DNA from 2 places in the Paeniglutamicibacter psychrophenolicus genome. Region 1 is predicted to be linked to the other one. Evidence: riboswitches for the same ligand, from Rfam matches in the RefSeq annotation. Region 1 holds a riboswitch; the other holds the start of a gene.

Region 1 (5,046 bases):
TTCCCAGAGTGCCGGGGCCTGGTCGTTGGGCAGGTACAGCTCGAAGCCGTCCTCGCCGGTGTATCCGGTGCGGGCCAGCAGCACGTCGAAGCCTGCCACCGTGGCGTCGTCGGCAGCGTAGTACTTCATGTCGCTGACCAGCGACTTGGTGGCCTCGTCGACCAGTTCGTGCAGGATGGCCACGGAGGCCGGGCCCTGCACGGCGATCAGCGAGGTGTCCGCCGAGGCGTCGGTGACAACCACGTCGAAGCCGGCCGCACGTTCGGCAAGTGCCGCGGCAACCACCGGGGCGTTGCCGGCGTTGGGCACCACGAGGAACTTCTCCTCGCCGCGGCGGTAGGTGATCAGGTCGTCAATGATGCCGCCTGCTTCGTTGCAGATGACCGAGTACTTGGCGCGGCCCACGGCCATGATTGCCATGTTTCCGGCCAGCGCGGAGTTCAGGAACTTCGCCGCCTCGGGTCCCTCGACCCAGACCTCGCCCATGTGGGAGAGGTCGAACAGGCCCGCGGTGGCGCGCACTGCCTTGTGTTCGGCCAGTTCCGAACCGTACTTCAGCGGCATGTCCCAGCCACCGAAGTCGGTGAAGGAGGCGCCGAGTTCAGCATGCTTGGCATGCAGGGAGGTTTTCTTCGGGTCGCTCATCAAGCTACCTTTCGTGAGGCAAGAAACGAGTGGTCTTGGATTAGTCTTCGAAGGCTTCGGGAGCCGGGCAGGAGCAGATCAGGTTGCGGTCTCCGCCTGCGCCGTCGATGCGTCCCACCGTCGGGAAGTACTTGTCCACGCGCAGGGCATGGACCGGGAAGGCGGCCTGCTCGACGGTGTACTTGCGGTCCCAGGCGGTGTTGACCACTGCTGCCACGGTGTGCGGGGCGTTGCGCAGCGGGGATTCCTCGATGGAGAAGTCCCCGGCGAGCACCTGCTGCATCTCGGCGTGGATGGCGATCATGGCCTCGATGAAGCGCTCGATCTCGCCCAGGTCCTCGGACTCGGTCGGCTCCACCATCAGGGTGCCGGCAACCGGGAAGGACAGCGTCGGGGCGTGGAAGCCGAAGTCGATCAGGCGCTTGGCCACGTCCTCGGCGGTGACGCCGGTCTTGTTGGTCAGCTCGCGCAAATCCAGGATGCACTCGTGCGCAACCAGGCCCTTGTTGCCGGTGAACAGGATCGGGAAGTACTCGTTGAGGCGGCTGGCGATGTAGTTCGCCGAGAGGATGGCCGTCTTGGTGGCGTCGGTCAGTCCTTCGCCGCCCATCATCGCGATGTAGGCCCAGGAGATCGGCAGCACGCCGGCGGAGCCGAACATGGTGGCGACCACGGGGATGCCGTCGCGGATCGAGTAGCTGCCCGAGGCGTCGCCCGGCAGGAACGGGATCAGGTGCTCGGCAACGCCGATCGGGCCCACGCCCGGTCCGCCGCCGCCGTGCGGGATGCAGAAGGTCTTGTGCAGGTTCAGGTGCGAGACATCTCCGCCGAACTTGCCCGGCTGGGCCAGGCCCACCAGGGCGTTCATGTTGGCACCGTCGATGTAGACCTGGCCACCGGCCGCGTGGACCTTGTCGCAGACCTCGCGCACGTCGGCGTCGTACACGCCGTGCGTGGAGGGGTAGGTGATCATGATGGCGGCAAGGACGTCCTTGTTTGCCTCGATCTTGGCATCCAGGTCCGCGGCGTCGATGGAGCCGTCGGCCGCGGTCTTGACCACGACGACCTTCATTCCGGCGAGCACCGCGGAAGCGGCGTTGGTGCCGTGCGCGGAGGCCGGGATCAGGCAGACCTCGCGGGCGGTGTCGCCGTTGGACAGGTGGTAGCCGCGGATTGCCAGCAGGCCCGCGTACTCACCCTGCGAACCGGCGTTGGGCTGGATCGAGACTCCGGCGTAGCCGGTGATCTCTGTCAGGCGGCCCTCGAGGTCGGTGATCAGTTCGCGCCAGCCCTCGGTCTGGTGCGCCGGGGCGAACGGGTGGATGGAGGCGAATTCCGGCCAGGAGATGGATTCCATCTCGGCGGTGGAGTTCAGCTTCATGGTGCACGAGCCCAGCGGGATCATGGTGCGGTCCAGGGCCAGGTCGCGGTCCGAGAGCTTGCGCAGGTAGCGCAGCATCTGGGTCTCGGACTTGATGGTGTTGAAGATCGGGTGGGTCAGGTAGTCGCTGGTGCGCTGCACCGCGGCCGGCAGTTCGAAGCCCTCGGCCGTGAAGGACTCGCCCTCGATGCCGAAGACCCCCGCGAGAGCGGCCACGTGTGCGGAGGTGGTGGCCTCATCGGTGGAGATGCCCACGGTGGTGGCGTCCACGCGGCGCAGGTTGATGCCCGCTGCCTCGGCCTTGGCGATGATGGCGCCGGCGTCGGCGACCTTCACCTGCACGGTGTCGAAGAACGAGTCGGCAACCAGCTGGAGGCCGGCACCGGAAAGGAACGTGGCGATGGTGCGGGCGTGGTTGTGGGCGCGCTGGGCGATGCGCTTGAGGCCCGCCGGGCCGTGGTAGACCGCGTACATCGAGGCCGTGATGGCCAGCAGCGCCTGGGCGGTGCAGATGTTGGAGGTGGCCTTTTCGCGGCGGATGTGCTGCTCGCGGGTCTGCAGTGCCAGGCGGTAGGCCGGGTATCCGGCGTCATCCTTGGACACGCCGACCAGGCGGCCGGGCAGCTGGCGCTCCAGGCCGGTGCGCACGGCCAGGTAGGCGGCGTGCGGGCCACCGAAGAACAGCGGGACACCGAAGCGCTGGGTGTTGCCCACGGCGATGTCGGCACCCTGCTCGCCCGGTGCGGTGATCATGGTCAGGGCCAGGATGTCGGCGGCAATGGTGACCATCGCGCCGCGTTCCTTGGCGGCGGCAATGACGGCGGTGTGGTCAACCACGGCGCCGTTGTTGCCCGGCTGCTGCAGCACGATGCCGGAGATGTCACCCTCGGGCAGGCCCTGGGACAGGTCGGCGATTTCGACCTCGAAGCCGAGGGCCTCGGCGCGGCCCTGGACCACGGCGATGGACTGCGGGAAGAGGTTGGCATCCAGCACGGTCTTGGCGGTGCCCTTGGCCTTGTTGCCGCGGCGCATCAGCAACACGGATTCGGCGACGGCGGAGGCTTCGTCAAGCATCGAGGCGTTGGCGATCGGCATCGCGGTCAGGTCCATGACCATGGTCTGGAAGTTGATGAGGGCCTCGAGGCGGCCCTGGGAGATTTCCGGCTGGTACGGCGTGTATGCGGTGTACCAGGCCGGATCCTCGAGCACGTTGCGCAGGATGACCGGCGGAGTGTAGGTGTCGGAGAAGCCCTGGCCGATCATCTGGGTCTTCATCACGTTCTTGTTCGCCAGCGCGCGCAGGTCGCCCAGGACTTCGGCTTCGGTGCGGGGTGCGGGCAGATCCAACGGCTCGGACTGGCGGATGTCGGCCGGGACGGCCGTGTCGACGAGTTCGTCGATGGAGGAATAACCAAGCTGCGAAAGCATGGTGTCGATGTCGCTGCCCTGTGGGCCAATGTGGCGGGCGACGAACTCAGCGGACGGGGTCACGGTCATGGGGGAACTCCATTGGGTCATCGGCGTGCGCGCACACCGAACGAGCTGCAAGTTCCTCCCCGACCCTGTTGCTGTGACCTGAGAGTTTCCGCGACGTATCCGACACTAGGTAGGAGGGACGTGCTTGCACCTTCGGTGAGCCGCACCGCCGAACGGCGATGTTGCTACTTTCCAGAGTTGCCTCTTCGCGGCGGTACGGGGGCCTGAGAGTTTCCCGGGGAGGAATTGCTCCTACGGCGCCCGACCAACTTTCGCTGAACGGGACTCTCCCGCCGCATGTCAGTGGCTGCGCCTCCTGCGAGGCACGGTTCCCATCCTACCGGCGAAGCATGAGGCAAACAACACGGGGTGCTCCGCCTCAAGCCAGGGCCAACTTTTGGGGCTCCACCAGGGAATTTCCGGGCTTTCAGCCGATGCTGCCCACCCCGCGGGGCCGGGGGGGTGCCCTCAGTCCGCTTCCTCGTCGTCAAGCAGGCAATTCGGCTTGGCCTCGAAGCGCGGTCCGACGTCTATGGAATACGGAATGCCCCACTGGTTGTCATAGCGCACGCGCACGGAATCCAGCGAGGACTCTTGGTTCACGTCGACGGGTTCAAGCGCCATGATGATTGAATGTTCGGGCCGGTCCTCCAAGGTGGCTGGCAACTCGGTGCGGGAAAGCCATGTGGCCTGCATTTCCGGATCACCATCGCCCACCGGGTACTCCCACGCACCAAGTTGCACACCGTCGTGCTGGATACCGGTTCCGGCAAGTGCATAGTTCACCGGGGCCACCAACGTGAGCGCCCGCACCTGGATCGAACGCCCGGGCTTCACCTCGATCCATGGAGTGGTCAAGACGCCCGAAGCCACCCCGGGGGCTGCGGTGCTATGGCAGGTCAAGTTGCCCTGGCCGTACCCAGCCACCGGATCCATCATCCGGTAGCCCGCCCAGCCTGCGATGGCGACCACCACGGCAAGCACTCCGATGGACACGACCGTCAGCGGACTGCTCCGGAAGGTGCCCGCATCCGCATGGATCGACCTTTCCATCGTGAAGTCTCCTTGACTGAACTGGAGTGGCTCTCCGACCTGCGGAGTGGGTATTCAGCCCATCCTAGGTCCCGTTTCCAAGGCGCGCCACGTTGCAAGGGACGCTCGGTTTCGGGCAGGCATCTTCCTTTCGGTTTCGGGCAGGCATCTTCCTTTCGGTTTCGGGTTCCCACGGAGCCAGGCCAGGCATCACATTCCGGGCGGTATATAGAGGTTGAGGAAGACAAAGACCGACATGTTCCCCACGTCAACCAGGCCATGGGACAGCACTGGAATACGCAGGCCGCCCGCGTGCCGGCAACGGTTCCCCAATACCTCAGCCAAAAAATACTTGACACTTCAATCAAGTGGGGCGTACTGTGATACTTGAAGCTTCAACCATACGGATTGAGACCACATGAAAAACTTCCTCGCTCGACTCTTCGGAAAGAAGGCAGCAATGTCCATCGACATCAGCATCATCGGAACCGGCAACATGGGACGCGCACTGG
Region 2 (5,046 bases), 600 kb from region 1:
TCGGATACCTCGGTGCGCACGCGCGGGAACTGCTCGTCGATATCGCGGCCGACCATCAGACGCACCAATTGGTTCTCATCGGTGTCGGCCGGGACGGTGGCGATGAATTGGCCGTCGCGCAGCACGTTGACGAAGTCGCCGATGGCGGCGATCTCATCGAGGTGGTGGCTGATGAAGACCATGCCGACGCCCTTGGCCTTGAGGTTGCGCACCACGTCGAAAAGCTGGTTGATCTCGGCAGTGGTCAACGCCGCGGTGGGCTCGTCAAGGATCAGGATACGGGCATCGAGCGAGAGTGCCTTGGCGATTTCCACCAGTTGCTGCTGGGCCAGGCCCAGGTTTCCGACCGGTGTGTCGACGTGGAGGTCCAGTCCGAGCCTGTCGAGCGCCTCGCGGGCGATCTTGCGCATCTCGCGGCGGTTGATGATGCCGAAGCGGCGCGGCACCCGGCCCAGGGTGATGTTCTCAGCGATGGTCATCGACGGCACCAGGTTCAGTTCCTGGTGGATGGTGGCGATGCCCAGCGCTTCGGAGGACTTGGTGTCGGAAATCTTCACTTCCTTGCCCTCGATCAGGATCCGCCCGCCGTCAGGCGGGTGCACCCCGGCGATCATCTTGATCAGCGTGGATTTGCCAGCACCGTTTTCGCCCAGCAGCACCGAGACCTTGCCGGCGTGCACCTCGACGGTGACCTCGTCAATGACCTGGACCGGGCCGAAAGACTTGCATACCCGGTCCAAGACCAGCAATGGATCGCTGTTCATGATCGTGCCGTTCCTTCCATGTGGTTTCCTTTTTCCGGAGCGGCGCCCACCGAGGCCCGCAGGGTGAATGAGCTGTTCAGTTCCACCGGCGCAACGGCTTCCTTGTTCATGACCGAGCGAAGGGCCTGCACCGCTGCCCGTCCCATCGCCTCGAGGTCGTGGCTGATGGTGGCGATCGGGGGTTCGTGCATCAGCAGCGCGTCGACTTCGTCGAAGGAGACCACGGAGAAGTCGGTCCCGATCCGGGCACCTGCCTCACGCCACACGCGCAGGGCGCCGATGGCCATGGGTGCGTCGGCAATGACCACGGCGGTCGGGCGGTGTTCGTTGGCTAGGAACCAGCGGGCGCCGTCGGCACCCGAGGCCGGGCGGAAGTCGCCGGCGAAGTGCAGGTCGGGGTTGGTTGACAGGCCGTTTGCCTCCAGCGCGGCGTCGAATGCCTGGTGCCGTTCGAGGGCCGTCGAGGCGTGCTCGGGTCCGCCGATGAAGGCGATGCGCCGGTGCCCGTGGGCCTTGAGCGTTGCCACCGCCTGGCCAAGGGCTGCGTGGCTTTCGGCGGTCACGTGCGGGATGCTGACATCGGACAAAGTCCGGTCGACGAAGACCATCGGGATCTTGCTGTCCACGACGCGGCGGAGCATGTCGCTGGCGTTGCCGGCCTGTTCGCCCAGGCCCTGGGGAACCACGATCATGCCGTCCACGCGGCGCGAGAGCATGGTTGCCAGGAAATCATCTTGTTGCGCGGCGTCCTCGTTGGCGTTGCCGATGAATGTCATCAATCCGGCGGCGCGTGCGTGTTGTTCCACGGCGTGGGCCAGATCGGAGAAGTAGGGGTTGCGTACGTCCGAGATCAGCAGGGCAATGGTGTCGGTCTTGGTGGAGCGCAGCGAGCGGGCCTGCGCGTTGGGCAGGAAGTTGAGGTTCTTGGCCGCGGCCTCGACCCGTTCACGGGCCTCGGGCGAGGTTGCCGGATTGCCTGAAAGCACGCGCGAGGCCGTCGCGGGAGACACCCCGGCGGCATGTGCAACGTCCTTGATGGTGACGGCGTTCATGATGAATAAGCCCCTTTGCTTATCTATGAAATCGATTCCATGGAATCGATTTCATAGTATTCCGCATCACTAGGCGTGTGTCAAAACCCACAGAAGCCCGGCCGGGCCCGGGCTTGACGGGATCAACCCACATCCGTCACCTGACGTGGGCGTCCCAACGCCAAGACCGGGGAGCCGCAGGCGGTCACTCGACAGCCGCACCCCAGCCTCTGCGGTCAACAAATACCTGATGGGAGAGGGTTTCTGACGCCCCACTATCCAAGCAACAAAGGGCGCGAATGTGACCTCCGTCAAGTATTCTGGTCGCACGCGGCAAGGCTTCCGCGCACAACTGAATAGTCTTCCGATCACGCGTGGCTGGAGAGTCCCGGACACCACTCGGGCACCGAAGGGGCAAGCACCCGCAATCTCTCAGGTACCAGGAACAGCCACGTGAGGAAATTCTGGAGAGCAGCCGCCGGGACAGGTGGCTCACCGACGAAGCACGCCGTTGCCACGCGCAGCGGTTTATCTTTCAGGTTCAGGACAGAACGGGCACGGTGGCAACCGCGAACACCCATGACCCGCACCCTCCGCCTTGAATCCTTCGATGAACGGTAGGCCAGCCCATGAACTTCCCAGCCGCATTGCCCGCAGCTGCTGACAGCAACTCCACCGACATCCTCGCCGTGGCCAATTCGCCGGTCCTTTGGGCCTGCGCCATCGGCGTTTTCCTGGTCATCGTCGTCCAGTCCGTCATCTACATGAAGGCCGCGCGGCTCGCCGCACCCCACATCGGGATGAGCCAGGCCGAACTCAAGACCAGCTTCCGCGCCGGCGCGATCTCCGCCCTGGGACCCTCGCTTGCCGTGGTCATGGTGGCCGTCGCCCTGCTGACGGTCTTCGGCACCCCCGCGGTGCTGGTGCGCATCGGGCTGATCGGTTCGGTGTCCTATGAGACGGCTGCCGCGGCCATTGCCGCCAACTCCGCCGGCGCCGAACTCGGCGGGCCCACCTACACCCAGGCCGTCTTCGGCCTGGCCCTGGCCGCCATGAGCCTGGGCGGGGCCATGTGGATGATCGCCACCCTGATCCTGACCCCGCTGCTGAAGAAGGGCGACTCGGCACTGCGGAAGGTCAACCCCGCCATCATGATGGTCGTCTCGGGTGCCGCCATGGTTGCCGCCTTCATGGTCCTTGGCATCGGCGAACTGCCCAAGTCATGGATCCATGTGGTCGCCTTCGTCTCCTCGGCCGCGATCATGACCGGCCTGATGGTCATCGCCAAACGGGTCAACAGGCCGTGGATCAAGGAATGGGCCCTGGGCATCGCCATCATCCTGTCCCTGGCCATCACCTACGCCGCCACCCGCCTCTAAGCAGCGCCAAGAAACCCAAGGAGCACATCATGAGCAAAGCCACAGAGCTGCACGAGGCGCTTGGCGCCTTCGACAAGACCACCTCCCGCTGGGGACGGATCACCATGATCATGGGCCTGTTCTTTTCCCTGGCCGCCCCCGGCTACCTGGTCTTCTTCGCCGGCCTGGACATCGAGGTCGCCGGGATCCTCACGGCCTTCGGCGCCCTGGCCGCGGTCTTCGGCGTGATCTGGATCGTCGAGCCCCTGACCTACTTCCCGATCCTCGGGGCCTCCTCGATGTACCAGGCCTTCATGATCGGCAACATCTCCAACAAGCTGCTGCCCGCGGCCATGATCGCCCAGGCGACCATCGGGGTGAAGCCCGGAACCCGCAAGGGCGAGCTGGCCTCCGTCGCCGCGATCTGCGGCGCTGCCACAGTCCACCTGGCATCCCTGTTCATCTTCGTCGGGCTGTTGGGCACCTGGCTGGTCAGCGTGATCCCTGTCGACATGATCCAGACCGTCCAGTTCTACATCCTGCCCACGGTGATGGGAGCGGTGGTCGTGCAGGCCATCGTGAGCCAGAAGGCCCCGCGCTCGGCCGTGATCGCGCTGGTGGTCGCGGTCGTCGTGGTCTTCATTGTCCAGCTCTACAAGCCCTTCGGCCTGTTCTCCACGGCTGTCGCCGTGATCTCCACCGCCGCGCTCGCCTGGGTGCTGCGCGACCGCAAGACCCTCGGCACCCCGGAGGACACCACCGCCGAATCGGAGCTTCCGGAAGGCCCCGTGTACTGAGCACCCCCCATCCCCGGCAAACGACCAACAAGACATCCACCGGCAGCGGCCACCCGCCGCCCCGCCGCCACCCAAAGACAAGGAAACAACACAGCATGACGAACACCATCCCGCAGGCCCTGTCACTGGCCGCGGACTCGACCGCGGACATGATCGAGACCTACAAGTACCTGCACGCCAATCCCGAGCTGTCCATGCAGGAGCACCGGACCGCCGACTATCTCACCGGGCGCCTCGAGGCCCTGGGACTTGAGGTGTTCCGCTGCGGCGGCACCGGCGTGGTGGGCGTGCTGCGCAACGGGCAGGGCCCGGTCGTCGGGTTCCGCGCCGACACCGACGGGCTTCCGGTGCTCGAGGACACCGGTGTTGACTACGCCAGCACCGCCACCGGCTTCCTGGAGGACGGCACCGAGGTCCCGACCATGCACGCCTGCGGGCACGACACCCACATGGCCTCGGCGCTGGCCACCGCGGCCCTCTACGCCGGGGCCAAGGACGACTGGGCCGGCACCATCGTGTTCGTGCTGCAGCCCGGGGAGGAAACCGCCGCCGGCGCCCGGGCGATGGTCCAGGACGGGTTGTGGGACAAGGCCCCGAAGCCCGAGATCATGTACGGCCAGCACGTGATGCCGGGGCTGGCCGGCACCGTGTCGCTGATGGCGGGGGCCGCGATGAGCACCGCGGATTCCTTCAAGGTCACGGTCCACGGGCAGGGCTCGCACGGCTCGATGCCGGAACACTCGATCGACCCGATCGTGCTGGGAGCGGCCATGGTGTTGCGCCTGCAGACCATCGTCTCGCGTCAGGTGGCCCCGCAGTCGGCCGCGGTGGTGACCATCGGGTCCTTCCACGCGGGCCTGAAGGAGAACGTGATCCCGGACCGCGCGGTGTTCACGCTGAACGTGCGCACCTTCGAACCGGCGGTGCGTGAAACCGTCTTGTCCTCGATCCGGCGCATCATCGCCGCCGAGGCCGCCGCCTCCGGGGCCCCGGAACCCACCATCGAGGACATCTCCAACTTTCCGCCGCTGCACAACGACCCGGTCCAGACCGCGTTGCTTGAGGAGCAGTTCCGCGACGAGTTCGGTGCCGAAAA

What was found. A riboswitch is a leader RNA that binds a small molecule or an ion and turns the genes downstream of it on or off. The one in region 1 is predicted to bind glycine.
Region 2: another riboswitch for glycine. It lies ahead of JOF46_RS04890 (DUF5058 family protein); the one in region 1 lies ahead of gcvP (aminomethyl-transferring glycine dehydrogenase).

What each region holds. Positions count from the first base shown of each region.
Region 1 covers NZ_JAGIOE010000001.1:1,726,972-1,732,017, reverse strand. The annotation lists gene gcvT (glycine cleavage system aminomethyltransferase GcvT) at 1-645, opposite strand, end outside; gene gcvP (aminomethyl-transferring glycine dehydrogenase) at 686-3,523, opposite strand; glycine riboswitch at 3,705-3,805, opposite strand; gene JOF46_RS07680 (hypothetical protein) at 3,971-4,555, opposite strand; gene JOF46_RS07675 (NADPH-dependent F420 reductase) at 4,953-5,046, shown strand, end outside.
Region 2 covers NZ_JAGIOE010000001.1:1,122,079-1,127,124, reverse strand. The annotation lists gene JOF46_RS04900 (sugar ABC transporter ATP-binding protein) at 1-764, opposite strand, end outside; gene JOF46_RS04895 (LacI family DNA-binding transcriptional regulator) at 761-1,816, opposite strand; glycine riboswitch at 2,164-2,254, shown strand; gene JOF46_RS04890 (DUF5058 family protein) at 2,425-3,174, shown strand; gene JOF46_RS04885 (hypothetical protein) at 3,204-3,950, shown strand; gene JOF46_RS04880 (amidohydrolase) at 4,046-5,046, shown strand, end outside.